2 regions of the Ruminiclostridium herbifermentans genome follow, and region 2 is predicted to be linked to the other one. Evidence: a T-box and tRNA genes for the amino acid it is inferred to sense, from the RefSeq annotation. Region 2 holds a T-box; the other holds one or more tRNA genes.

Region 1 (15,393 bases), 470 kb from region 2:
CAAGCCCATTTCCCTTGCATCTAGTGCTGTATGGTACTTTATATCTCCTGTAACTAATAAATCAACACAGTGGCGTTTAACACTTTCTAAATCACCATCAAAACTGCCACAGAAGGTAGCCACTTTTTTCACAGTTGAAGGCTGAGTTCCAATTACTCTTAAATTTTGAATATTAAGATGCTTTTTAATATAAATTACAAATTGGTCAAAGGACAATTCATTTGGCAGCTTTCCTACCTTTCCCAAGCCCAAATCAAACTCAAAGCCTTCGGGAATATATGTCTTTAATTTATCACATTCTGTTAAGCCAACTGCTTCAGCAAATGTATCATTAACACCACCAACTGCCACATCTAGGTTGGTGTGTGCACTAATAACATTAATATCATTTTTAATAAGGGTTAATATCCGTTGCCCAGTCATTGAGTCAAAATCCACCGATTTTAGCTTTGAAAATAAAAATGGATGATGAGATACTATGAGGTCTGCACCACTGTCTATTGCTTGTTGAATGGTCTTTAAAGTCACATCCATACATACCATAATCTTGGACACTTCACTTTTACGACTCCCAAGCATTAGTCCTACATTATCCCACGCCTCAGCATATTTAAATGGTGCAAGTTCATTAATATAATTAAGTACTTCTCCTACATTCATATTATATAATTGCTCCTTTAGTTCCATTTTGTATAGTTATTTGCAATTAATTTCTATACTTTTTGTTTCTTCAATCTAAATTTTAACCTTAAGTTTTAAATTTAATTTATTAATCTAATTTTATAATCTTATTTGTTCAATTAAATTCATATAATCCTTCTTTAGTTGCCTATAATAGCTTTGAAGCTTGCTATTATCCTCCATGTACTCCAATTGTCCTAATACTCTGTCAATCTGTCTTACCTTTATTTCACAATATTTTAATAATAAAGGGTCTTCCTTCTTAATTAGCTTTTCACCCACATGTAGCTGAAACTCCTCATACTGCCTTTCATTGCCATCATATTTAGCAGATATTACACAGTATACCTTTTCACCTTCGGCTGCCAATTCCTCGTCATAAATGTCAAATTTGTGTTCAAACAGCCATTTCCGAACCACATCTAAATCATTCATTGGCTGCAAAACTAATAAATTTGCTGCACAAGCTTTTTTAATATTAGCCTCTAACAGTTCAGATAAAAGGGTTCCACCCATGCCTGCAATAATTATAGTATCAGCCTCATTTTCACAAAGGGTGTCAAGACCGCTTCCAAGCCTAGTTTCTATTTGATTACTCATTTTATACAAGTTTATATTCTTTTCTGCAACTTTAACTGGTCCAATTCTCACATCAGAGGCAATTGCCTTTTTGCAAATCCCCTGTTGTATTAAATAAATTGGTATATATGCATGATCAGTACCAATATCAGCAGCAACATTACATTTTGGCACCTTATCTGCTAACAATTTTAATCTGCCTTTTAAACTTAATTTCAAAACTATCCTCCACGCTAATACACGCTAATAAACGTTAAATAAATTTATTGCATTATTTTTATTAATTTTATGGTTACTTGTATTATCAAAGTAAATTATACACATAATATTACTAATTAATCAACTTTAAAACAATAATCTCAGAATAAATATGAGCATTAATGTAATTAACCATTAGCAGATTTTTTTGTTTGCAGCTATTTATTATTTGTTAATTTAGAAGTAATAATAATTTACTTTAATGACTAAACAAACACTAAATAGGTTTTACAAAATAACTGCATTTACAAAAACTGCATTAAATTTAATAGAAAGGTGTAAACATATGCAATTTAATCGCAAAGGTACTAAAGTAAATGATATTGAAAAACCCATTTCTACTAATATTTTTGGAAGAGATATTTTTGGAGTAAATGCAAACATACCCTCAATGAGCAAAACAACCATTGATATACAAGACGAAGAGCAAAGTCTAGAGTTCATTAATAAAGTAAAATAACTACGCCTGTATTATTAACCCATATTTCATATTACCCTAGCATTCATTAGAACCTACTATAGATAAATTCCTAATAGATACTATATTTCAAATAGTGTGCACAACATATCCTTAACAATAACGTAATTAACAATAACTAAGAGGCAAAAGGATATCATTAATGCCTGTGGGCTGTCCACTGATAGTTTGCCTGCCTGGCTTTCATATATAACTGTATAGTATAATTTTGCGAGAGTTTAGGATTTTATTTAATAACTTAATTTAATTTTTGGTTTGCTAGAGCGGAACTTTGCATCTGGCTTCCTTCAAGTTCCACCTCATAATGACCCTTGCCCTTGGCTAACGGTTGGTGACGGTTGGTGCCATCCCCCGTGATTAGCTAACAGGCTTCTTGGTAATTACCAATGACAGACTTACGCTGGCAAGTGTGCTCCAGCTTCGCTGGCGCGCTGCAAAAAAAAGAACACGCAAAGCGTGTTCTTTTTGGTGGGCCTTCAGGGACTCGAACCCCGGACCAACCGGTTATGAGCCGGTTGCTCTAACCAACTGAGCTAAAGGCCCAAGTGGCTCCCCCTGTTGGACTTGAACCAACGACATCGTGATTAACAGTCACGCGCTCTACCGACTGAGCTAAGGAGGAATATCTCCCGCATGTTTTATGCGTTTGTGCTCTTCAAAACCGTTGTTCTCTCAAGCACAAGTAATATTATACTTACCAACTGTAAACTGGTCAACACCAAAATATCTATAATTTGACCATTTAGAAAACTTATTGCCAATTTTCTATTTGTTTTATAATAATACTTTCTATTTCTCTTAATTTCAAAGTTTTAACAAGCACCTTTATTTTACAGTTAAATTAATGATTTTTGCTAATCTTTTTATGAACAGTGCTAAGTTAAAACTATAATACTAGTTTATCGACAGTTACGTACAAACTTAGCTAAATGGGCTTATTCCAAGATATTTGTTGAATCAGTGTTTGTTGATTCATAGTCAAACAAATATTTTCAATTAAGTATCCTATAACCTACGTTATACTTGCGTATATTTAAAAAGCAATAAATAGTCTGCCTGCATACTCAGTTCAAAATGAATAAGAATAAAGAATTAAACTAAGGCACACCAAATTCACTTATATTAGCATAAGAAAGCCATTAATCTTAGTTAATATTAAATTGATAACACATTAATATGACTGGTCATATAGCCTTTTAGGACCTCAAATAAGCATAACCGTATATAACATTCACAACATTATACTGATGCCTTAATCTTCTTAGCAGCCGCAAATATATATATAATATGTAATCTTAAAAATTGAGTATTTCTTTAACTAAAATAAGTAAATTAATCTAAAAAAGGCATTCACAAAATGATATACAATCAAAATATATCTTATTATTAATAAAACGATACATTTTGATTGAAATACACTATGTGAAAACCTCTTCTTAAAATAACTTTTATTTTCTAAATGATATACAATAACTTCGATGCTAACTGAGTTCTTAACTTGATAGATAGGAGAACATCCAGTTTCTTGTTTTGACTACAATTATTTATAATGCGATTTATTATTGGGTTAGAATTTTAATCTAAATAATCCTTCAGCTTCTTGCTTCTGCTAGGATGTCTTAACTTTCTCAAAGCTTTAGCCTCTATCTGACGAATACGTTCTCTTGTTACATTAAATTCTTTACCAACCTCTTCAAGCGTTCTTGCTCGCCCATCATCCAAACCAAATCTGAGTCTTAATACCTTCTCTTCACGGGGTGTTAATGTATCAAGTACATCGATAAGCTGTTCCTTTAACAAAGTAAATGCAGCAGCTTCTGCAGGCGCTGGAGCATCATCATCTGGTATAAAGTCCCCTAAATGACTATCTTCTTCTTCTCCAATAGGAGTCTCAAGAGACACAGGCTCCTGAGAAATCTTCATTATTTCTCTAACCTTTTCTACTGACATACCTATCTCTTTTGCTATTTCATCAGGTTGAGGCTCTCTGCCTAACTCCTGTAATAACTGCCTTGATACTCTAATCAGTTTATTTATTGTTTCTACCATATGGACAGGAATACGTATAGTTCTAGCCTGATCAGCAATTGCCCTAGTAATTGCCTGTCTTATCCACCAAGTTGCATAAGTACTGAATTTGAAGCCTCTTCTATAATCAAATTTTTCAACCGCTTTAATAAGTCCTAGATTTCCTTCCTGGATAAGATCAAGGAATTGCATACCTCTACCAACATATCTTTTTGCAATACTAACAACAAGTCTTAGATTTGCTTCAGCAAGTCTTCTTTTTGCTTCAATATCGCCATTTTCCATTCTATGAGCCAGCTCAATTTCCTCTTCTGCTGATAAAAGGGGAACTTTTCCAATCTCTTTAAGATACATTCTAACAGGGTCATCAATGCTAATTCCTTCTGGAACACTAATATCTAATTCTTCTTCCTCGTCAGAATTTTGAATCTCCTGCAAATCAGCTTCCATATCGCCAATAACATCAATACCTAAATTTTCAAGGGTTTCATAAATCTTTTCTATATGCTCCGGCTCTATTTCAATTTCATCAAAAGCATCTGTAATTTCTTTATAGGTAAGCATACCCTTAGATTTTCCCTTTTCAATTAGGTCCTTAAGTATTGCCTTTCTAGTCTCCTGACTATGCTTCATTGGTTCCCCCTCCTTTCTAGCATATTTACAATCCTTTCTTGAGCATAGCTATATTTAACACAATATTGCTTAATTCTTGATTTAATAACTCAACATCTCCTTCTGACAAATCACTTCTTTTTTTTAATTCAATTATTTCTTCTTTTCTAGCTTCTAGATCATAAAGGTCTATTTTTCTAACAATGTCCAAAGCAGCTTTTTTATTATTTTCATAAATGCTTTGGGATTGGATTATATTTGCAAAACTTTCGGCTAAAGGAGCAGAAAGTTTATTCAAAATCTCTCCTACTAAAACACCTGCTTTACTTTCTATTTGTTCACAGGCATAAACTAAAGCCTCTTTAATTTCAGCAGAACTAATTTTTTCTATTTTCAGTGAATTCTTAATCTGAAAATATACATTGTTTTCAAGACAAATTGCAGCTAATAGCATCAATTGTAATTTAATAAATCTCTCTTCATTTGTTTCTGTTTTATTACTTTTCTTTATAATAGTATTCTTTTTTACAACTTTAATATCCTTTATTTGTTTTCTATTATTTTCTTCAATGTTTTTCTGACGCTTAGCTATTTCTGAATAAATTGATTGTTCGCTTACACCAAAATCTTTAGATAATTTTTTGACGTATAACTCTCTTTCTACATTATTGTCAATTTTGTCCAAAATAAGCACTGCTTTATCAATAAATTTAACTTTTCCTTCATTTGTTGATGTATCAATTTTGTTATCTAAAATTTCTAGTTTAAAATCTAAAAGTGTTTTTGCTTTATCAACAAGTCTCAAAAACTCATTAACCCCATGAGCATTTATGAACTCATCCGGGTCTTTGCCATCAGGAATAGTTAACACCTTGGCATTACAACCAATATCATTGAGCAAATCCAAACTTCTGAGTGCAGCAGCTTGTCCAGCAGAATCAGAGTCAAAGGAAAGAATAATTTCCTCCGTGTACTTTTTTAAAAGCTTGCTCTGATTTTCAGTCAATGCAGTTCCAAGGGGTGCAACTACATTTAGTATCCCTCTTTGGTGCAATGATATAACATCCATATACCCTTCGGCTAAAATGATTTTTTTAGCACACGAGCCTTTTGCAAAATTCATTGCATACAAGTGCTTTCCTTTTTGATATACAGCAGTTTCAGGAGAATTCATATATTTAGGCTGTGATGAATCAAGCACCCTTCCTCCAAAAGCAATTACATTCCCTCTGATATCAAATATTGGAAACATAATTCTTCCTCTAAACCTGTCGTATACCTTTTTTGTTTCTTCCTTTACTATAACAAGTCCACTTGCAAATATTGAAGTATCACTAAAGCCCAGTGACTTTAAATGCTTATATAAACTATCATATTTATCTTCAGCAAAACCTAATCCAAACTTAATAATAGTTTGTCTTTCTATTTTTCTCTTTGCAAGATATTGAATTGGCAAAACATTCTTCTCATTAATCAAATTATTATGAAAGAATCGGGCTGCTTCTATATTTATTTGTAAAAGTTCCTTTTTCAGCTTTGCCTTCTCATCATCACGAACTCCATTGTTGGTCTCCGGTAACTGTATTCTAGCCCTATCAGCAAGCAGCTTTATGGCTTCAATAAAGTCCAGATTTTCAATTGCCATTATAAAGTGTATTACATTTCCGCCTTTTCCACATCCAAAGCAATGAAATATCTGTTTTACAGGTTCCACAGAAAAAGACCCTGTCTTTTCGTTATGAAAAGGACATCTGCCAAAATAATTTTTTCCTTTCTTTTCCAGTTTGACATATTCGGATATTACATCTACTATGTCGTTATTTACCCTTATCTCTTCTATTAAATCTTCAGGGAAAAAATTTGCCATTACTCCTTACATTCCAATCTAGTAAAGTAAATAATTATTTAATATTATAAACAAATCTGCTGTTTATTATTTTAGCTTTTCACCAAAATCACTTAATACATGTTCGACATTATTATTTAGAATCCTTCTTTTTTGATAATATTTTTATAGTTAATTGATTTACTGCAACAAAAAAGTATGCGATAAGCATACTATGAAAAATTGAACATAATTGAACATAATTTAAAAAATATTTACGAATCCCAAAAATATAACATATGTAGAATTAAATTACAACGTAAATTGGTATGTTCTAAGCAATGTAGTCGTAAATAACATCAAGAGCACTTACTGGGGTAACAGAATTTGAGTGAAAAAGCTTAATGAGTTCAATCATATCATCCCTTGAAACAAGGACATCTTGTATGATGGCTGTTTCTGACTCTCCAGTATCCTTAGTCATATTTATTTGTATACCATATGTACAAGAACCCTCACACATACTTGATAACAAAAAATACTCTAAGGTAATCTCTCTACTTTTGCACTCCAACGTGTCGTCAAGTTCAAGTTTCTTTGAGCAAACAAGTTCCATTTAAAATACCCCCCTTATTCATTTTTCAAAACATCCTCTTACATTTTAATAAATATCACAACACTTATTATATAATATAGGATAATAATTATTCCACACAAAAGTTTTTCGGTATTTCGACCACTTTACATAAAATTAGTATAACATCAATATTTTGGTGTCGAAGTATGGGTTTTTATCAATTATTTACATTGAACTTGGGTGTTACAAATGTTAAAATTTTATGTATACTAATTATCTACCAATGCGTATAGAGATTCATCATAAGGTTATCATTTTATATAGGAGGGGTATACCGTGGGTAGTCAAGAAAACAAAAAAAAGTCTAAAATCACTTTACTTAGTAATGAGTTATGTAAAATGGCAGAATTACCAAAAAAAATGATTAAATATTCAACACCAGCTGCTTTACTACTTATATCACTAGGCACTGCATTATTTGCTGTAAATAAAACCAGCAATAACTATAATATTGAATTTGAGTTTATGACAACAACACTTATAACAAATGGATTCATTGTTTTTGCTGAATTTATGATAGCGTCATTAGTACTTGATATACTAATTCGAAAAGCCAAGTAAAAAAGAAAAAATTTTATGATTTAAATAAGCAAAAAGAAAGAGCAATTAACAAATCGCCCTTTCTTTTTATATTTTATCTAATTATTTATATTTAATTAAACTTTAGCTGGTTTAACTTTGTTTTTCTTCTGGCTTTCTTTCCACATTACCCATAATGGACTAGCAATAAAGATTGAAGAATAACATCCAGCAGCAATACCAATTATTAATGGGAAACTAAATTCTGACATAGAAGCAATTCCATTTATCTCTGCAAATACAAATACAGTAGTTATTGCTATCAATGATGTTACAACAGTATTTATTGATCTATTCAAGGTTTGAATTATACTAGTATTAACCAATTCAGGCAATGGAACCTTTTTTAGTAATCGGCTGTTTTCTCTTACTCGGTCGTAAATAATAATAGTATCATTCATTGAATATCCTACAACTGTAAGAATAGCAGCAATAAAGGATTCATTTATTGGCAGCCTAAATACTAAGTAAACTGCAACCATAACCATTAAATCATGTAATACACCTATTATTGCAAATACACCAGCTGATAAGCCAGACATTACTTTAAATCTGAACCATACATATAATATAATAAGTACAAAGGATATAAGTACTGCTCTGACACCGTTCTGACTTATTTCCTTACCTATAAACGGTTCAACGCTTTGTTCATTAATAAAAGCTTTGTCAGCATCAAGCTTTAACTCTTTAATAACAGCATCTTTTACACTTGAAAGCTCATCATTTGTAAGTGTATCCATACTTCCAATACTTATCTTGATAACATCATAACTTTCACTTTTACTAGCAGAAGTATCATATGCTGTAGACTTCTGAACCTGTGCTGGCTTGTTAACTGTATTTTGAACTAATTCAGCAATCTGAGCTGTTATACTCTGAGTGTTTTCTTCAGTAAAAGTATCTTTATTTGCTCTCATTTCAATAACTGTTCCACCCTCAAACTGTATGTCCAGCTTAAATCCAAACGCAAAATATGCAATCAAACCTGCAACAAATATTAACGCCGAGAGAATGAAAAAGTAGTATCTCTTATTATATAAATTAACCATTTGCTTTGCCTCCTCTCATAGTTACACCATATAACCACTTATGCTTAGCAATATCCAAATCTGAAATAGCTCTTAACATAATTCTTGTTGCTGTTACAGCAGTTATAAAGCTTAATATAACACCTATGCCCAAAGTATATGCAAAACTCTGTATAGGACCTGTACCAAACTTTAGAAGAACAGCAGCAGCAATAAGAGTAGTTAAATTTCCATCAAGAATAGCTGAGAAGGCTCTCTTAAATCCTACATCAATAGCTGCATGAAGAGTTTTTCCACTCTTTAACTCATCTTTAATTCTTTCGAAAATAATAACATTAGCATCAACAGCCATACCAATTGTAAGGATAAGACCTGCAATACCTGGTAATGTAATAGTAATTCCTAGCCATGATAAAGCTAAAATTTCCATAACTGTGTGAAGGAATAATGCAATACTTGCAACAAATCCTGGTAATCTATAATAGATTATCATAAACAAGCATATTAATATAAATGCTACAACAAAAGCAAGTAAACTAACTGAAAGTGCACTTGAACCAAGTGTTGGACTAATATTGTTAACTTGTTTTGCTTCAAGCTTGAATGGTAATGAACCAGACTTAATTAGTTGAGCCAAATTAGTAGCTTCTTCTTTTTGTGCTTTTGAACCATTTTGACCACCAATACTGATTGTAGCTTCTCCTCCAGTAATATGAGCCTGTACAGTTGGCGCACTTATTAATTGGTCATCCATAAATATAGCTATTGGCTGTCCTATAAGTCTTTCTGTAGCCTCAGCGAACTTAGCAGCACCTTCTTTTTTAAACTTTAAAGCAACGTAACAGGAACCGTCCTGCTGTGAAATCTCTGCTCTTGCATCTTCTACATCATCACCTACAACAACATTTTTTCCTGTTGGTAGATAATTACCTAATTCATCTTTTTTATTTTCATCTACTTCCTGGAACGTTAGCAATGCAGTTTTGCCAATTTCCTCGATAGACTTTTGAGGATCAAATGCTTCACCCTTTTTGTGTGGGATTTGAACAAGAAGATAACCTTTTTGCGCATCGTATGTTATACTTCTATCATAAACCTTTTTGTCATCCAATCTTCTGCCTATAACAGCTTTTGCTGCTTCTAAATCTTCTTTGGATGGAACACTGCCATCCTCTGTAACTGCATATAGCCTAGCGTCTATACCACCAGAAATATCAATACCTGGTCGCATATCATACCCGCCAGGAATATCAAATCCTAAGATAGACCCATAATAAGCTATCCATGTTAAAATCCCGGTAATAACTAATATCGAGAAAAATTTAACTGCATTTCTTCCTTTCATCTTTTGCATTCCCCCTTGTTTATTAATTCCACTTACGACATTATATAACTATCCGAATTTCTAGTCAATAAACATGTCTTAAAATTAGCTAAGAATTTACAAATTAATCGATGTTTTTTTGTGAAATTAGCCAAATTTTAATATAAATTTTTAATTATAAATAAATATAAAATAGTATTTAACTTTATAATACACAATACTTTTATTAATATTCACAAATCAATTTTGACTATTTATACAACTTTAAAAGACTTACATATTCATTTGCATTATTCTCAATATTCAAAATTTCCTGTTCAGATAAAACTCGTTTAACCACTGCAGGACTTCCAGCAATTAAGCTGCAATCTGGTATTTTTGTTTTTGAAGTAACAACACTGCCAGCTGCAACCAAACAATTATTGCCAATTTCAGCATTATCAAGTACTATTGCACCCATTCCAATCAAGGTGTTATTACCCACTTTGCAGCTATGCAATATAGCTCCATGTCCTACTGTAACATTTGATCCAATTTTTAGACCCTCACCTTTTTTGCAGTGCAGAATGCAACCCTCTTGAATGTTAGTATTATCGCCAACAACTATGCTGTCAATATCACCCCTCAAAACTGCATTGTACCATACAGCCGAATTTGCTCCAATTACCACATTTCCTATAACTGTACTATTAGGTGCAATAAAAGCAGTTTCATGAATTTGGGGTGTAATACTTTTAAATTCTCTTATCATATCATACCCCTTTTATTCTTGAGTTTTAATCCAAATTGCACATTCAACTCTCTTTTTCTCCAACTCACAGCCTATTTTGTATGGAACATTAATATCATTGTTGAACTGATATGCATTAGCAGCACATCCTCCGCTGCAATAAAACTTTGCCCAGCACTCAGAACACTCCTTCTTTGTATATACATTAGACTTTTGAAAGTTCATTTGAAAATCAGAATTAAACTCACCACAATGAACATTGCCCATTTTAAACTTCTCATCACCAACAAATTGATGACATGGATACAAGTCCCCTTCAGGAGTAACAGCCAGATATTCATGTCCTGAACCGCATCCTCCTAGTCTCTTTAAAATACAAGGGCCCTGACTTAAATCAATCATAAAATGGAAGAAATTGAAGCCTTCTTTATTTTTATCTCTATTTATGTATTCCATAGCAAGAGACTCATATTCAGTAAAGAGCTTATCTAAATCTTCTTCACGAATGTCAAGTCCTGAATCCTTAGCAGCTACAACAGGTTCAACCGATATTTGCTTGAAGCCCAAATCTGCCAAATGTAAAACATCCTTAGAAAAATCAAGGTTTTCTCTTGTAAAAGTACCTCTTACATAATAGTTATCCTGATTTCTCGATTCTGCCATGTCTTTTAATTTAGGAAGAATACTTTCATAAGTTCCAGAGCCATCTACTCTAGGTCTCATATTGTCATTTACTTCTTTGCGGCCATCAATACTAAGGACAACATTGTGCATATTCTTATTTATAAACTCTTTGTTGTCTTCATTTAGCAAAACAGCATTTGTAGTAATTGTGAATCTGAAATTCTTATTTGTTTCTTTTTCTCTGATTCGAGCATATTCAACAATCTGCTTAACAACCTCAAAATTCATCAGTGGTTCACCACCAAAAAAATCAACCTCTAAATTTCTCCTTCCTGCTGATTTTTCAATAAGAAAATCAATAGCTTTTTTACCCGTCTCAACATCCATCATTGTTCTGTGACCACCAAAGCTACCAGTAGATGCAAAGCAATACTTGCACCTAAGATTGCAGTCGTGGCAGATATGTAAGCAAAGGGCTTTTACAACAGGCTTTCTTTCCCAATTATTTATAGCATCTAAATATACATCCTCACTAAAAAGCAACCCATCTGCTTCTAATTGAGCAATTTCATCATAAGCATCTGATACAGCTTGTCCATCATACTTCTGAGATAAAGCTTCAATTACCTGCTCTTTAGTTTTGGTTTTGTATAAATCAACAACATCATAAGCAGCAGCATCAAAAACATGAACTGCTCCACTGTTTATGTCCATAACTATGTTTGTACCATGCATTATGTACTTGTGAATCATTAAATAAGAACCTCCTAAAGCCCTGCAAAAAAATTATAAATAAACTTAAAAGTAATAAAAGAGTATTATTGCAATTCCATGCAAAAAAATACTCATTGTAAAGGTGTTTTGTATTTTTTCATTGTTTATCAATGCACATAGTTCTGCTTTGTACATCAATAAAAAGCGAAAAGTGCCATTTAACACTTTTCACTTATTTTATTATACAAAGAATATATTTATAACATACTATTTGTATTATTTCTTTTCGCAGCTTTGATTTGCAACTGTACAAGATGTCTTGCAAGCTGACTGACATGAAGTTTGACATTCACCGCATCCGCCGTTTGTAAGGCTGTTTTTCAAAGTAGCAGTATTAATTGTCTTTATATGCTTCATTATAAATACCTCCTATAAGTTTTCTCTGCCGATTATAGCATATTTGAATGGTTTTGAAAAGGCATTTTTTAGAAACATAAGATACATGTACTTCTATCTCATATTAATTCCCAAAATGCCTCCTAAACAACCAACAATTGCCCCGATAAAAAATGTAAGTATACCTGAAAAATTCAACATGAAATTCTTATCAACTATGCTACTTGCCACGTACAATATAGTAACATAAAGTAAGCCTACAAAACAGCCATTCATCCAACCTTTGTGTTTTACATTTTTTGTGGAATAAGCTGATGCTACCAGCACACTTATTACCGTGGTAATTAGAACTGCCATAGAAGTATATTTTTCAGGGAAATCTGTATAAGTCAAAAACAATGCGAAAATAAAAAAGCAAGGCAATGTTATAAGAAAGGAAAAAATTAAACCTTTTACAACCCTTATTATATTCACATGCTCATCAAGTGACTTTTTTAATCCTGTTGTCTGTCCAACCATAGTATACCTCCGTAAAATATATTAGTAACATTCTATAATATATTTTATTTGAGAGGCACACCAGTTAGAACAAGTATAATCTAAAATTATTTTTTAGCCTTCAATTGGCTTAATAACGTCTTTAACTGACCAACGCTTAACAAGTATCTTTGTCTTCTCAATACTGGATTCAATTGTTATTTCATCGTCTTTAATGTTAACTATTTTGCCACAAATGCCTCCAATAGTAACTACAGCCCATCCAACCTGTAACGAATCCAACATTTCCTTTGTTTTCTTTTCCTTTTTCTTTTGTGGACGTATCATCATAAAATACATTAATCCAAAAAGAAATACTAAAGGTATTACAAATTGAATAAGTGCTGCCATTGCTTGATCTGTCATATTTAAAAACCTCCTAAATATTTATTTAACACAGTAATACTGTATTATTCATTGTTTGATTTGTTTTTGTAACCATATTTATAGTAAAATTCATCTCTAAAACTTCCCAAACTATCATTCATTATAGCCTGTCTTACTTGTTTCATCAAGTTAATTAAGAAATATAAATTGTGCCAGGTTGTAAGTCTCAAGCCCAACAATTCTCCACACTTTATTAAATGCCTAATATATGCTCTTGAATAGTTACGACAAACATAGCAATCACATTCAGGGTCAAGCCTAGAAAAATCTCTAGCATACTTTGCATCACGAATAATTATCCTGCCATTACTTGTCATTACCGTACCATTTCTGCCTATTCTTGTAGGTAAAACACAGTCAAACATATCTAAACCTCTGATGGAACCTTCTATCAAATAGTCTGGAGAACCTACTCCCATTAGATAACGTGGTTTATCAGCCGGCATTAATGGTACTGTGTAATCCAAAACCTCGTACATTATTTCTGCTGGCTCACCAACACTAAGGCCCCCTATTGCATAGCCCGGGAAATCTAAATCTTTTAGTTGATGAGCACTCTCTATACGTAAATCCTTGTACATTCCGCCTTGAATTATACCAAACAGAGACTGCTTTTCAGTATTTTTATGAGCATCTTTGCATCGTTTTGCCCATCGTGTTGTTCTTTCCATAGACTTTTTAACATAGTTGTATTCGGCAGGATATGGGGCGCACTCGTCAAATGCCATAATAATATCCGCACCTAAGTCATTTTCTATTCCCATAACTGATTCCGGAGTAAAAATATGCTTTGAACCATCTAGATGTGATCTAAAAGTAACACCTTCCTCAGTAATTTTTCTCAGGTCACTCAGGCTAAACACCTGAAATCCTCCACTATCTGTAAGTATAGGTCTGTCCCAGTTCATAAAGCCATGTAGACCACCAGCTTCCTTCACAATATCCTGCCCCGGTCTCAAGTAGCAATGATAAGTGTTGCTTAATATAATCTCTGCATCAATTTCCTTTAATTCCTCTGGAGACATACCCTTTACAGTAGCCAATGTTCCAACAGGCATGAAAATAGGAGTTTCAAAGGAACCATGAGGAGTATGAACTCTTCCTAGCCTTGCACCTGTCTGCTTACATGTTTTTATCAATTCATAAGTTACTGCTGCCATATAAGTTACCTTTCTATAAATATAGTGAATTTTTGATATTTTGTATCATTTGTCAATATAATTTTATTTCTAAATATATTTTATTTATAAAAATTATTACTAGTTATTAACCCAATTTCTCACCTTAAAATCTATCTATGTCAAATTAGCATAAAAATAATCCAATGCCTTGTTACCCAAATAGCTGCTAGTATTTAGTTATTGCTATGAACTAGCACTTTTTTATTCACAGAATTTTAGCCGTCACACCTTCATTATCTATGGTTCATTGTGTGCTAAAACCTTTGTATTAATTCAGCAAGCTTTATTCGTTCAACTAATTCATGCAATTATTTCTAATTCAACTTTTCAATGAAAAGTACTTTTGTATTAAAATTTACCAATGATGATTACCGAAAAACCATCCAATTTTATTAACTAATTAACTTTTCATTTGATAAGCTCAAGCATCTGCGATTTTTAAATAGGAAAATTAACTAATTATTTACTTAATAAACATTGCATCTCCAAAGCTAAAAAATCTGTATTTTTCATTTACAGCTTCAGCGTATGCCTTCAAAATATTCTCTCTTCCAGCTAAGGCACTAACCAGCATTATTAGCGTAGATTCCGGCAAATGAAAGTTAGTGATTAGTCTATCCACAATTTTAAACTTATAACCAGGATAAATAAAAATATCAGTCCAGCCTTCACAGGCATGCAGTTCTCCATTTGCTCCTACAGTCTCTAAAACTCTTGAACTGGTTGTCCCAACTGCTGTCACTCTATTACCAGCTTTCTTTGCAGCATTTATAATGTCACAGGTCTCCTGAC
Region 2 (15,393 bases):
ATATCTGCGCCATATTCTTTAATAACATCAGCAGGGTCAATACCATTGCCTAATGATTTTGACATTTTTCTGCCTTGACCATCTACAACATATCCATGAGTTAGAACTGTTTTAAATGGTGCATTTCCTTTTGTAGCTACAGATGTTAATAGTGAAGACTGGAACCAACCACGATGCTGGTCGCTTCCTTCTAAGTACATATCAGCTGGTGATGATAAGCCTTCTCTAGTTTCCAATACAGCTGCATGGCTAGAACCACTATCAAACCAAACATCCATAATATCATTTTCTTTTGTAAACTCAGAATGACCACATTCACATTTAGTGCCTGCTGGTAATATTTCAGAAGCTTCTAAAGCATACCAAGCATTTGAGCCCTTTTCTCTAAACAAATCTGCAACTGCCTTTATAGTTGCATCATTAATTAATTCTTTTCCACATTCCTTACAATAGAATATCGGAATAGGTAAGCCCCAGGTTCTTTGTCTGGAAATACACCAGTCACCTCTGTCTCTTACCATGTTTGTAATTCTTTCTTCACCCCACTCAGGAACCCATTTAACATCTTTTATAGCCTTAAGAGCTTCTTCTCTAAAGCCGTCAATTGATGCAAACCATTGTTCAGTTGCACGGAAAATTATAGGGTCCTTACATCTCCAGCAGTGTGGATATTGGTGAGAAATTTTCTCTTGAGCCAATAATCTTCCATCCTGAATTAATCTTTCTAAAATAGCGCCATTTGCCTTTTTATAGAACAATCCTGCAAAAGGTCCAGCTTCCTCTGTCATAACACCCTTGCTATCAACTGGCACAATTACTGGAATTTCCTTATATTTCTGACATACTAAATAGTCCTCTACACCATGACCGGGAGCTGTATGAACGCATCCTGTACCAGCTTCTAATGTTACATGGTCACCGAGTATTACCATTGAATCTCTATTAAGAAATGGATGTCTGCATTGTATTCTTTCTAAATCTCTTCCTTGATATTTAGCTACTATTTCATATTCTGATATTTCTGCAGCATTCATAGTCTTTTCAACTAATTCAGTTGCTAGAACATAATATTCGTCATTTGCTTTAACTAGTGAATACTCAAAATTCTCATTTAAGCAGATTGCAAGGTTAGCAGGTAATGTCCAAGTTGTTGTTGTCCAAATTACAAAATTAACCTTCTCCTTATCCGCTACTCCTTCAAAAATACCCTTGTCATCTCTAACTTGGAATTTAACATATATCGAAACTGTAGTATCATCAGCATACTCAATCTCAGCTTCTGCTAATGCAGTTTCACATTCAGGGCACCAGTAAACAGGCTTTAAGCCTTTATAAATATGCCCGTTTGTTGCCATTTTTCCAAACACTTCTACCTGTTTTGCTTCAAACTCAGGCTTTAATGTAATGTATGGGTTCTCCCAATCAGCTCTTACACCAAGGCGCTTAAATGCATCTCTCTGAACATTTAAGTACTTCATTGCAAAGCCTTCACAAGCTTCTCTGAAAACAACAGGCCCTACTTCATGTCTCTTTAGTCCAAGTTCTTTGATAGCTCTTTGCTCAATTGGAAGTCCATGAGTATCCCAACCTGGAACAAAAGGTGCATGGTAACCTGCCATGCTGTGGTATTTAACAACTATATCTTTTAAAATCTTATTAAGTGCAGTTCCAAGGTGGATTCCACCATTTGCATAAGGTGGTCCATCATGAAGTATAAATGTTGGTTTTCCTTCTGTTTTCTTTAGCTGCTTATTATAAATGTCCATTTCTTCCCATTTCTTAAGGAATTCAGGCTCTCTTTGAGGCAAATTTGCTCTCATTGGGAATTCTGTCTGTGGTAGATTTAAGGTTTTTCCATAATCTTCTGGCATTTTCTTTCCTCCATAATATAATTTAATTTTCAATAAAATAATTTAGTTTTCAATTAATGCGTCAATTTTTCTTGGTACAAGCTAAATAATCACTATAACTGCGCAAGCTTCAAGTTAGCCTCCATTTTACATGTACCACCGACTATTCAAATAGTCTGCTAATATTTTTTTAATATAATAAAGCCTCATCCACATAGGGACGAGGCTATTTTCGCGGTACCACCCAATTTATTTGTAATATGCTATGAACAGAATTGTCAGCTTATGTTAGAACTATTCGCTATACAGCTTAGAAATGTCCATCAACTTTGTAGCACCAATATCCACTAAATAAAAGCAAAAATATTAGCAACTAAAAAATCAGTTAGACAACGTAAAGCTTACAATCCAACTACTAAAGCATATACACAATCACTTCATTATATAACGGCTTATTAACCGGCACACCTTACACTAATAAAATTTCAGGCTGCAATTCATGGATGATTTTCAAAAACTTGAACTTATGAGATTTCACCAAACTCTCACTCTCTTTGAAGCCAACTGTTTTTTACTCTTTCCAATCATCATTATTAACATATTTATTTATTAATTCTTCCCATTAAATATGGAAATTTTCATCACAATTACTATTTATAATACATCAACGAAATATTTTCGTCAAGGTGGTTCATCTAAAAACAATACATGTCTTATTTAAAATTAGTAATTACCAACCCAATTGCTAATACAATTACAAGTATAAGTAGTATTTTAAGTCTCCCCTTTTTTACTCTCACCTTTTCACCTATTCTAAAACCTAAGCTTTCTAAGATTAATATAATTATATCACCCAGCATATCTTTGTACCCTTTACATATAAAATATATTCCTACTCAAGCTTTCTAGCTATGAAGCAGTCCTTATACATCTTATTTTATCATACATAATGTAATTCACAATGCAATTCACATAAGTCCAGCCAAATGAATACTATGTAGTGTGATTTAAACTTGAAACGAGAGAATTATGGGCTATGATTATAATAAAATAATTTTAAATATAAAAAACGGTAAGCACAGCAGATTAGGTATTGGCTCATCAAGGATAGTCTATGATTTAAACGATGGCTTTGTTGTTAAAATTGCTAAGGACATCCGAGGAATTTTTCAAAATGAAGCTGAACATAAAACCTATTTATCTCATAAATCCGTTCTTTTTGCAGAAGTAATAGATATTTCTGAAGATAATCGCTTTTTGATTATGCCAAAAGCAGAAAGAATAAAAAATATTAATACTGTTTTAAGGTATTATCGTGTAAAAAGCATCAAATCCCTTTTTTACAAAGATAAGCTTATTATCAGTGACATACATGAAAATAACTTAAGCAGGAACGACCTATACAGAGTTTCTAGTTGGGGTCTTATAAATAATGTTCCACTGATAATTGACTATGGATTAACACATAATATTTTTAAAAAGTTCTATGGTTACAATAGGTTTTTTAAAAAATACAAGCCAATACATTACTTCTGAATTTTATATTTGCAATATATAATAACCCACTTCTATTGGGTATTCATATTATGCAGCTTATTTAAATAATTATTTATTATCTGTGCTTGCCCTGTCGCAGTGCTTGACTTGACACCAGCATCAATTCTGCCATAGAACATGTCAGGTTCAGTAATTAAAGGTGTTCTTACTCCGTTAGTAACACTAGACACCTCAAAAATACCATTGTTATTTGCATCAATCCAGTTCTCAGATGTATCTGCAATTCCATCACCGTTTGAATCTACATCAGCAAAGTAGTAGTCAGAAACACTTATAGTGTAAATTTTATGATTATTATTGCGTAAATTGTTACTATTTAAGCAGTTTACTGTTGATTTATTTTGTACATTTTTGATTTTCTGCCAGACATTTCTCTAAAATTGTCATACCTTCTCTTATCTGCTCAATATCAGATGATGCAAAACTAAGTCTTATATAATTATCTCTATTTTCATTATTGATGTCGTAAAAAATACTAGAAGGTATTAGTAAAAGTCCTTTGGCTTTGCACTCATCATATATTTCTCTGGCTGACATATATTTTGGCACTCTAATCCAGAAATACAAGCCCCCATTAGGCTTATTGTACTTAATGCCATAAGAACTTAGTTTTTCTAATCTGCTAAGCATAAACTCATATTTGCCTTTATATATTTCTCGCATATAATTTTGATGCTCATCCCATTTTCCAGTTTCAAAATATCTTTCTAGCGACCTTTGTATAAGTCCAGAGGATGAAATATCACTGGCATGTTTTATTTTAGTAAAATCACTAATCAGCAAATCAGGAATTACCATACAACCTACTCTTAGTCCTGGCATTAGTATTTTTGAAAAGCTTTTCAAATACAGGACATATTCATTTTTTGTATCTAAAGCCTTAAGTGTCTCCAACCTTTTGTTTTCGTAGCAAAGATCCGACATAGAATCATCTTCAACAATATAAGTATTATATTTTCGAGCAAGTGCAAGCAAATCCTTCAGCTTATTAGTACTGTAAGATATAGTAGTAGGATTTTGAAAGCTTGTCATAACATAAATTAGCTTTGGCTTACATATCCTGATTTTCTTTTCCAAATCAATTAAATCTATTCCATCTTGTTCAAGATTTACTCTTACTACTCTTGCTCCTCTTGATTTAAAAACAGCTATTGCTCCATCATAAGTTGGGTTTTCTGTAATTACATAGTCTCCTGAATTTATAAGCACCTTTCCTATCAAATCTATTCCCTGCTGTGACCCTGATACTATCTGAATATTATCTTCATTTTCCATTTTTATTGAATATTTATTATTCAAGTAAGTAAGTAAAGATTTTCTAAGTGGTTTGAATCCTTTACTATCTTGATATCCAAAAGCAAAGCCCTTATCCCTTTCTATAACTTCATTTATACATTCTTTAAAGGATTCTATCGGGAATATTGAAGGATGCGGCGTTGCACTTGCAAAATTGATTATAGAAGTCTTATCTGATATACCTATGTCACTTGAAGAAAATAACTCTTCCTCATGCAATTTGCTACCTGATACATAATAGCCGCTTCCCTTTTTAGCAGTAATATATTTATTATTTTCTAGCTGCTTATAAGCATTTATAACAGTGACATTATTTACCCCTAACATCTCAGCAAAGCTTCTAATTGCAGGCAGCTTCTCCCCAGTTTTTAACTGACCTTCAGCAATTAATTTCTTTAAATAATCAAATAACTGCATATACTTAGGCTGACCCGACTCAGTAAATTGTATCGATACATTTATCATTTTATCCTCCAATTTTATTAAATCATATTGACATACACTATATAATGTGTAAAAATATTCAAAATTAATTTGATTTGATACTAATCTGTTACGATACAATTAAGTATAACAAAAATTTCTAATAATGTAAAGGAGACCAACTATGTCTGAAAGATATGAATTAAATAAGAATCTCGCACAAATGCTAAAAGGCGGAGTAATAATGGATGTTGTAAATGCCAAAGAAGCAGAAATTGCTCAAAAAGCAGGTGCTGTAGCTGTAATGGCTCTTGAAAGAGTTCCATCTGACATTAGAAAAATGGGTGGAGTTGCAAGAATGTCTGACCCTAAGATGATAAAAGAAATTCAAAGTGCTGTATCAATTCCTGTAATGGCAAAGGTTAGAATAGGACATTTTGTTGAGGCTCAAGTTTTAGAAGCCCTGAATATTGATTACATAGATGAAAGTGAAGTTTTAACTCCTGCTGATGAAGAATTTCACATTGACAAGCATAGCTTTAAAGTTCCATTTGTTTGTGGTGCCAAAAATTTAGGAGAAGCCTTAAGAAGAATCGGAGAAGGTGCTTCAATGATAAGAACTAAAGGTGAAGCTGGTACTGGAAATGTAGTAGAAGCAGTTAGACATATGAGAACAGTAACTGCTGACATCAGAAAAGTTCAAAGCGCTTCTAAACAGGAATTAATGACTATTGCAAAAGAATTGGGCGCTCCATACGATCTGATTTTATATGTTCACGAAAATGGAAAGCTGCCTGTAATCAACTTCGCTGCTGGTGGAATTGCAACCCCTGCTGATGCAGCTCTTATGATGCAGCTGGGCTGTGACGGAGTATTTGTAGGCTCAGGTATTTTTAAATCTTCTGATCCTATAAAAAGAGCTGCAGCAATTGTTAAGGCCACTACTTATTACAATGACCCGCAAGTTATTGCCGAAGTATCGGAAGAATTAGGAACTGCAATGGATTCATTGGACATAAGAGAATTGTCAGGCAATAGCCTTTTAGCTTCAAGAGGATGGTAATATATCTAAAATAGATATATCTATATTTAAACTATAAGTATTGGTAAACTTCTGAGGTTATAGAAGGTAAATAAATAACCAAAACCAAAAAAATTTTTTATAAAGGAATATCTGTTATGAAAAAAGTAGGTGTTTTAGGCTTGCAAGGTGCTGTTTCTGAACATGTTGATAGACTTGCCAAGTTAGAAAACGTAAAGCCCCTTGTAGTTAAATACAAAAATGAAATAGAAGCTGTCGATGCTTTAATTATCCCTGGTGGTGAAAGTACAGCTATTGGAAAGCTTTTAGCTGATTTTGAACTAACCAGTACCTTAAAATCCAGAATACTTTCAGGAATGCCTGTATGGGGAACTTGTGCAGGAATGATAATCTTGGCAAAAAAGCTATGCAACGATGAAAGACGCCATTTGGAGGTCATGGATATTGAAGTTATGCGAAATGGCTACGGAAGACAAATAGACAGTTTTTCCACCACAGTGAATTTACCAGAATTATCAGCCAATGAGATTCCTTTGGTATTTATACGAGCGCCATATGTGGTAAATGCAGCCCCCAATGTAAAGGTTCTATTGCGTGTAAATGATAAAATTGTAGCATGCAGGCAGGAAAACATGCTAGCTACCTCCTTCCATCCAGAACTGACAGAGGATTTAAGCTTTCATAAGTATTTTGTGGATTTGATTAAGGCAAGTTAATATTAAATGAAAAGTCTCCCCCAATCAATTGGTTTATATGTTTGTTTTAGGCTAAGCCTCACCAAAAATAACATACATCCTAGAAGCGTTCAAAGCCTTTGTCATTATAGATAAAGGCTTTGAACCATCTATTAGCTACAATTCAATAAAAAAACTCATGCCTTAAGCAATTTTAAGACATGAGTAATATTTATTCAAATAGAATCTATTTACTCTTCTGTATATTTTCTATGTCAGAAAGCATATTGTTAATAGCATTCATATTGGGAGAATCAAGTTCTTTGGCTTTTTGAAGATGTTCCTTTGCCTTATCTAAATTTTTAGCATCCTGTGTGTTATAGTAAATTGCGCCCAAAATAAAATGTCCATGTTTCGGGCTTAATTCTATTAATTGGTTTGCATGTTCTTCAGCTTCAGTAAATTTTACAGGATTGCCCTGAGCAGCTTCTGATAAGGATAAGTTCCATAATACCTGTGACTTTTTATCGGTATCAAGTTCTTGCTTTAATAATTGTTCTGAATGCTCTTCGCTCTCGTTATATTTACCCTGAGCTAACTCCGAACCACTAAGAAACACTAATGTATCAATTAATATATTAGAATTTTGCGGATTCATTTTTAATAATTCTTCTGCATGTTCTTCGCACTCGTTATGTTTACCTTGAATATTTTCTGATTTTACTACGCTAAAAAGAGCATTTATTTTGGTATTATTATCAATATCATATTTCAACAACTCTTCCGCATGCTTTTCACTCTCATTATATTTATCTTGAGAATTTTCAGATTCTATTAAAATTTTCAAAACACTTATTCTTAATTCATCATCTTGAAAATCCTGATTAAGTATTTGTTCTGCAATCTTTTCTGCTTCTGCATAATTTTTCTGAGCATAATAGTTATCTAAAGAAACAATTTGAGAAATAAGCCTATTACTTTCATTGTTAAAGCTGTAAAAAAGCCCTCCAATCGTTACTAAAAACACCAATATTAGCGAGCCAATTCTAACAAGCCTGTCCTTAGAAGTCTCTTCTTTAGCAGTATAAACCACACCAGTAGTTAAAAAGCCTCCAACTAACCCACCAAGATGTGCGCTGTTGTCTATTCTCTCATTCATAACACCATAGACAAGGTTTATTACCAATATAGTTAACAAGTTAGCACCAAAACTGCTTTTTAATAGTGAAGGTCTCTTTATTGCAAAAAACAGCATTGCTCCTAGTAGTCCAAATATTGCACCTGATGCTCCTACTGCTGGATAAATATTAAAAGCAAAGCTTGCAATAGAACCAACTAGACCTGCTACGAAATAAATTACAATCATTTTTACATGCCCAAATAATCTTTCAATCTGAGTTCCTATCATATAAAGTGAATAGCAATTTAACAACAGATGTACTTCGTTTGAATGTAAGAACATTGCTGAAATAAATCTCCAATATTCCCCTTCTAATATAAACAAATTTATTTTAGCACCAAATGGAGCTAAAAGATTAACATATTCTGTATTTGTTGTAAAAGATAATATCCTCAAAAGGAGCCATACCAATATATTTGCAGCTATTAGGACATAAGTAACCCAAGGTGTTTTTGCCTTAAATTCAATTTGAAAATCTTTACTCCTCTTCACTAATAATTCTTTTATGTCTTCTATTGATGTCTCTTTTTCATGTAGATTTTTTGCAAAAAATTTATTTATTGCTTTAACGATATTTCCATCGAAAGTTGGCTCATTATAATGCTTTCTAACAATTTTATTTGAAATATCAACTGACATGCACTTAAAAAATTTCTTTTCTGTTATATTATCTATCTGACTCTTTTCAATTATATCTAACACTTCATCATTAGGTGCATTGTCAAATAAAAATAGCTTTAATACATATGCATTTCTGCCATTTATACTATCTAGCATAGCAGATGAATTTTCCATAATTCGAGCCAATTGCACATTATCAAACCTATCTGCATCAATCACTTCAAGAAATACTGTAGTACCTTGATAATTTTTTATTAAGCCTGCTGAACCATTACTAAAATCTAGTGCTTCATCATTTGTATTTATTAAATTAAAACTATATTTCTCAATTAAGTATTTAATTAGAGAATTTGTAAAATTGGTTTTCATTAAATATGTGACTCCTTACATAAATTAATTGACTTGAAGCTAAAATTGGTTGCATCAGGTTATTATGAATATATACAATCTGAATATATAATATGAAATATGTAAAGTTCAACCATTTAGCTTAATTTCTAATTTTAGACATAAAAACACATATTAATATTATGTTAATCTCAATAATCCTATATTATTTATTATCTCTAAGTTTTAATATTATGTTTAAATGCATAAATGGCTGCTTGTGTTCTATCATTTACATCAAGCTTTTTGAATATGTTGGAAATATGATTTTTTACAGTCTTTTCACTAATAAATAGTTTTTTTGCAATTTCTTTATTTATTAATCCATCTGCAATTAATTTCAAAACCTCTATTTCTCTATTTGTAAGATTTTTTGTAATAGAGTTATCATGCTCAATAAGTGTTATCCTATTAAACTCCTTAACCAGTTCACCTGTCATGTTTGGTTGAATATATGTCTTTTCATGATAAACACTTCTAATTGCTTCTATTAATACTGATGATTCCGCATCTTTTAACACATAGCCTTCACAGCCTTGTTGTATAGTTCTGAACAAATATTCTCTATCTTGGTGAAGGGTTAGTACAATAATTTTACAATCACAATTTTCTTCCTTAAGAATTTTTATTGCTTGCAGACCATTTAATACAGGCATATTAATGTCCATTAAAATTATATCAGGTTTATCCTGCCTAGCAAGCAATACTGCCTGTTCTCCATTAGCTGCCTGAGATACAACCTCTATGTCATCCTCTAGTTCAATAATAGTCTTTAGACCTTGCCTAACCATAGCATGGTCATCCGCAATCATTACTCTAATTTTATCCATTAATTAGGAGCCTCCTCTTCATTTATGAGCGGTATTTGTATTTTAAGTGTAGTTCCTTTACCTATTTCTGATTTCACTTCAAATTCACCTTCAAGTAATGCTACTCTCTCCTTCATACTGTAAAGCCCAAATCCTCCGCTTAAATCAGACTTGTTCTTTTTCTTATTAACTCGTACTGCCTTAGTGTCAAATCCAACTCCATTATCAATAATGGTTATTATCAGCCTCTGTTCAACACGTTCTAAGAGGATTGAAGCAGATTTTGCTTCTGAGTGCTTTAAAATATTATTTAAAGCCTCTTGAACTATTCTGAATACAGTAAGTGAGATAGCAGGCTTTAATTCCACATCAACATTTCTAACTTTTAATGTAACATCTATATTGGTATCCTCTTTAAAAGATATAACATACCTTTCCAATGTAGGCAAAAGCCCTAAATCATCAAGTGCCATCGGTCTAAGATTATAAATTATCTTCCTAACTTCTTGAAGGCTATCTCTTGTAATCTTTTTTAGATTACGCAGTTCGTCCTTTGCTTCACCGATATTCTTGTCAATAAGCTTTTCACAGATTTCTGCTTTAATTACTATGTTAGACATAGATTGAGCAGGTCCATCATGAATCTCACGAGCAAAACGCTTTCTTTCATCTTCCTGTGCTTCTATAATTCTAATACCCAAATACTGCTTTTGCTGTAAATTATCAAGTTCTTCTCCAGCATCTTTTAGCTCTCCGCTTAAATACTCAAGAGCTATCCCAACATGTCCTATCAGATTATCCGCACGTTTTAGAGTTTTTGTTGAATCTTTAATTCTCACCTCAATATCATTACGTCTTTTGATCAAAAATCTCTCTTGTTCACGCCTTACGGCAAGCTTGACAAGCAAATTATCAGCATCTTGATACGCCTTTTCCAGTTCACTCTGGCTATATTTATTAAAATCTCGATTTACATCGAAGAGCTTTTTCTTACTTTGCTTTAAGTCGTGTTCTAGTTCTTCGATTTCACTTATGATTTCAAAAACCTCTCTTTTTAATACTTCTAGTTCGTCTTCAAGCCTTTTTCTATCTAACCTTGTGTTTTCTGCAATTTCTATTATTTCTTTTTTGCCCATATCAAGAGCCTTGATTGAGTCATTAATGATTTTATCCATTTCAATTGCATTATGTTTGTAGTTTAACATTATTTTATCACTCTCTGTTTTTGTATAAATGTATATAAAAAACTGTTATGTACCATTTCATTATAGATATATTCTACCTAATAACTCATTTGTCCACAATACATTTACATATTTTTATAACTATACCACACAATTAATTTTAAATCTGATTGTTCAGCCAACACACCACATATTATATAACTTTCTCAACTTTTTCAGAAAGATACGGACAGTTTTACCATTAACATAACTTTCAGCTAATTTCAAACTACTATGCTTTTTTCAATTCTTTATTAAAGATAATATACAAATCTCCTTCTTGACAATATTTATTTCTAATTTTTCAAGAAGGAGAATTATTTTATAACTACAAGACTAATAACTTTTCAAATAAGTTAAGACTTTTTTACTAAAATTTTTTTAAATAAGTGTTGACAATACCCAACTAACCTCTTATAATGTAAAAGTGCTTAGACGAGATGTCCGAGTTGAGCACTAATAAATGCGCCATTAGCTCAGTTGGTAGAGCACCTGACTCTTAATCAGGGTGTCCCGGGTTCGAATCCCTGATGGCGCACCACAATAATTTTTTTGATTATTTGATATTTTGTAATTACATATTAAAGCTTTTTTTAGTTATATTATTTTATTAATCTTGCGCCATTAGCTCAGTTGGTAGAGCACCTGACTCTTAATCAGGGTGTCCCGGGTTCGAATCCCTGATGGCGCACCATAATATGTAAAAACTCGCTGTTTTAGCGAGTTTTTTGTATTCTCAAATTTTTTATTTTTTACTAATATAAAATAATGATAGAAAATGAGTATAAAGAGACTGGCCTAAAAACACATCTATAGAACAGCTACACACAGAATCGGCAGTACCAATCCCCTTAAACCTATACCAGCTACTTTATTGTACCACAATTAAAACCAATTTAGTTTTCATTGATTTTGGAAAGATACACTATCATAATTGTCTATATAAACAAAAATAATGTAATCAACAGAAAAGCACATAAAAAGTACGCTGGTGCAAATAATTTACGGATAATCTCGAAATATTCGCTGAAATAAATTCAGTATAGAGTATTACCATATAACTTCTAAATATATTTTATCTGCCAATAATGACCATCCATAAATAACATGATACTTATTATCATATAATTGCTTTATATCTTTATGATTATCAACATATTCAAAAAGATTATTTTTTATTATCGCACCTTCTATTGAATCTATCTGACTAAACAATGCCTTATAGTCATCAGAAGACAACAATACTGTTTTATGCTCTCTTTTGTCACTGTCTATCAAGCCAATATACAAAGACTGCAGTTTCCCATCTATAATTATTTGAGCTTTATTTAATGAATCTGAGTACTTTTCTATGGTAGAAAAAGTCCTATTTTGGAGTTCCTGTTCATTTGTAAATTCTTTTTCGAGTTTTTCATTCCTCTTTTTTTGTTCAAGTTCTTTTCTTCTGATTTGTGCATCTCTTAATTCTGGCATATGTTTCCTCCCTAAGTCCTCTTATTAAATTAAAAGTTCATTCAATAGACTATACAAATTATACTATATCCTCGATATAATTTCATTATTATGCCTAGATTAAAAATGTATTTTTTCGATTGTAGAATACATTTTATCCTTGGATTTTTTTTATCATCTATTTTAAGCCAGAAATACTTATCAGCAATGGTATTAAAATACCAAAAACAGTTAGTATGCACCAAAAAATCAAAATGTTTTTATTACAATATATAAATTATATAAATTTGTATTCCAGTTATTTATAGTTCTCAGACTATTATAGAATTCTGGCAATTGCCCTTACCATACAAGAATCGGTCTTAATTTTCAAAGGAAATGCCATCACCTCAAAACTGTCTTCATCATTAATCTTTTCTAAATTAGTAAGGTTCTCCAATATTAAAACACCGTGGCTCAGCAAATATTTATGAACATCAAATGGAAATCTGTCTGGTGAGGGCATATCAATGCCAAGTATTTTTATTTTATTTCTAACTAGCATTTCACAAAAACTCATATCTAATATAGGATGCTTAGAATAGTACTCTTTCAATCCATAAAATTTATCCATTCCAGTATGGAGAAGGACAATTTCTGCTCCATTAACTATATCTAAATGCGACTCTTTTAGCTTGATTAAGTTTTCATTATGAGAACGAATAATACACCCTTTGCCACAAAAGTTTTCCAATTCAAAATCACATAAATATTTATTTACATCTAGCATGTGCATAGGCCCATCCAAATGAGTACCTACATGCATTTCAGTTTCAATGCTGTGATTATTATAATTATCTGAGCTATATATCCGAGTTTGTACCAATTTTAAGCCTGAATCTCCAGGATATACTGGCATACCATTTTCAATTGTGTGCGATAAATCAATTAATCTCATTTATTTTTCCACCTTTTATTTATATGTTCTATGTTTGATTGTCAAAAATGTGTTACGCAATTAGTAAAAACATTAAGGGCCTTAAGTATATTCCATCCTTTGGACCCATAATAAACCTATTATATTTACATTTATATCATTTTATATAATTCTATTATTTATATACAATTTCCTCTATATCAAAAATAAATCGTTTTAATTGATACAGACTATATAAAATCAATTTATTCAAGGCTATTCTTTTATGCTTTGTTTTGGCACTTATATTTCTTATATTTCAAATCAATAACAATACTAAAAGCACCTATCCATGCAATACCAAGACTATATCCGCCTAAAACATCACTTGCATAATGCACCCCCAAATAAATTCTACTAAATCCGATAAGTAGAATTAGTAATAAAAATAATGAAATTATGATGTACTTCCATTTAGATTTGCAATTTCTAAGGCATAAAAAAATAAGCAAGCCATAAAAGCTCATAGAAATCATTGAATGCCCGCTAGGAAAGCTATATCCTTTAATTTCAATAAGCCTTAAAATATCTGGTCTACTTCTTTGAATAATATTTTTAATGCCTTCATTTAGCATTGCTGATAGCATGATATTAATAATAATCATTGAAATATTAAATGAATACTTTTTATTTATAAGTATAGAAATAAGGAGAATTCCCGATAAATATTTTAATAATTTAGATGAGCCAAAGAAAGTAATAAGCTTAACAATCTCTGTTAATTCTGGCGATATAATTTTTGATATCTCATCATACACGTAGCTGTCAAATTTATCAGTATTTTGAGTTAATACCATAATCATAATAAAAATAAATATTGCAAAAGGTAATCCTATTGTAAGTAAATATCTTAATGTTTTCAAAAAAACCTCCAATTAGCGTTTTTAACGTTAACTTTCTGATACCTATTAAATGGCTATATATTGTTTCTTAGTAAATTTAACCTTAATATATTATATAATAATTTTAAAACTAATATTATCAATAAAAAAGAAATCAATCCTTCTAGAATTTTTGTTTACAGTTCTACTCTACTATTGAAATAGAACAATAAAAAAAAGAATCCAATAGCCGCGTGTAAAAATTTCGGATTGGACTCTTCTTTATTAATTTATACTATATTAATTTATACTATCAATCTAAAAATCAATTTTAATAATTCTTTGCCTGTAGTTGGAAATATGCTTGTGGATGAGCACAAACAGGACAGATATTAGGTGCACTTTGTCCGATATGAATATGTCCGCAGTTTGCACACTGCCAAATAACCTTTTCACCTTTAATAAATACTGTGTTTCCTTCAACATTCTTTAACAATGCGAGGTATCTTTCTTCATGTTCCTTTTCAATTTTAGCAACACCTTCAAAAAGACGAGCTATATCATTAAATCCCTCTTCCTTTGCTTCTTTAGCAAATTTTGCATACATGTCAGTCCACTCGTAGTTTTCGCCTTCTGCTGCATCCTTAAGGTTTGTAGCAGTATCTGCAATGCCGCCGTCATGCAAAAGCTTGAACCAAATTTTTGCATGTTCCTTTTCATTGTGTGCAGTTTCTGTGAATATTGCAGCTATTTGTTCATAACCTTCCTTTTTTGCCTTTGATGCATAGTATGAATATTTGTTATGAGCCATAGACTCACCTGCAAATGCTGCTTTTAAATTTGCTTCTGTTCTTGAACCTTTTAAATTACTCAATTTATCATTCCTCCTATTATAATAATTAGTATTTAATAAATTCAGTTACCTTGAAGTCTTATTCTTCAAACTAGTTTGTATTATTATCATTTAGCGAGTTCTTTATGCTATTTATTGTATAAAGAACACTATAGACTTAAATTAACTGACTTTAAATAAATATACCACAAATTTATTAATAAAAAACAAAACAATTTGAAAACTTTTTATTACATATTTTTATTTAGAA

The links. The T-box of region 2 lies ahead of ileS (isoleucine--tRNA ligase). A T-box ahead of a tRNA ligase gene usually reads a tRNA of that ligase, here a tRNA-Ile.
Region 1: it has a tRNA-Ile gene. The T-box ahead of ileS (isoleucine--tRNA ligase) is inferred to sense a tRNA for this amino acid. The anticodon was not compared.

The regions. Positions count from the first base shown of each region.
Region 1 covers NZ_CP061336.1:2,623,114-2,638,506, forward strand. The annotation lists gene EHE19_RS10775 (Nif3-like dinuclear metal center hexameric protein) at 1-660, opposite strand, end outside; gene EHE19_RS10780 (tRNA (adenine(22)-N(1))-methyltransferase) at 781-1,479, opposite strand; gene EHE19_RS10785 (hypothetical protein) at 1,805-1,978, shown strand; tRNA gene EHE19_RS10790 (tRNA-Ile) at 2,463-2,539, opposite strand; tRNA gene EHE19_RS10795 (tRNA-Asn) at 2,543-2,618, opposite strand; gene rpoD (RNA polymerase sigma factor RpoD) at 3,572-4,657, opposite strand; gene dnaG (DNA primase) at 4,683-6,503, opposite strand; gene EHE19_RS10810 (DUF6514 family protein) at 6,796-7,077, opposite strand; gene EHE19_RS10815 (hypothetical protein) at 7,375-7,659, shown strand; gene secF (protein translocase subunit SecF) at 7,755-8,729, opposite strand; gene secD (protein translocase subunit SecD) at 8,722-10,053, opposite strand; gene EHE19_RS10830 (gamma carbonic anhydrase family protein) at 10,283-10,783, opposite strand; gene scfB (thioether cross-link-forming SCIFF peptide maturase) at 10,796-12,139, opposite strand; gene scfA (six-cysteine ranthipeptide SCIFF) at 12,377-12,517, opposite strand; gene EHE19_RS10845 (TIGR04086 family membrane protein) at 12,611-13,015, opposite strand; gene yajC (preprotein translocase subunit YajC) at 13,109-13,399, opposite strand; gene tgt (tRNA guanosine(34) transglycosylase Tgt) at 13,444-14,580, opposite strand; gene queA (tRNA preQ1(34) S-adenosylmethionine ribosyltransferase-isomerase QueA) at 15,065-15,393, opposite strand, start outside.
Region 2 covers NZ_CP061336.1:2,151,353-2,166,745, reverse strand. The annotation lists gene ileS (isoleucine--tRNA ligase) at 1-1,871, opposite strand, end outside; T-box leader at 2,064-2,447, opposite strand; gene EHE19_RS09000 (hypothetical protein) at 2,880-3,386, shown strand; gene EHE19_RS19575 (hypothetical protein) at 3,419-3,577, opposite strand; gene pdxR (MocR-like pyridoxine biosynthesis transcription factor PdxR) at 3,744-5,168, opposite strand; gene pdxS (pyridoxal 5'-phosphate synthase lyase subunit PdxS) at 5,311-6,189, shown strand; gene pdxT (pyridoxal 5'-phosphate synthase glutaminase subunit PdxT) at 6,306-6,884, shown strand; gene EHE19_RS08975 (rhomboid family protein) at 7,090-9,012, opposite strand; gene EHE19_RS08970 (response regulator) at 9,210-9,860, opposite strand; gene EHE19_RS08965 (sensor histidine kinase) at 9,860-11,044, opposite strand; tRNA gene EHE19_RS08960 (tRNA-Lys) at 11,528-11,603, shown strand; tRNA gene EHE19_RS08955 (tRNA-Lys) at 11,681-11,756, shown strand; gene EHE19_RS08950 (hypothetical protein) at 12,113-12,535, opposite strand; gene EHE19_RS08945 (cyclase family protein) at 12,834-13,451, opposite strand; gene EHE19_RS08940 (phosphatase PAP2 family protein) at 13,694-14,332, opposite strand; gene rbr (rubrerythrin) at 14,622-15,164, opposite strand.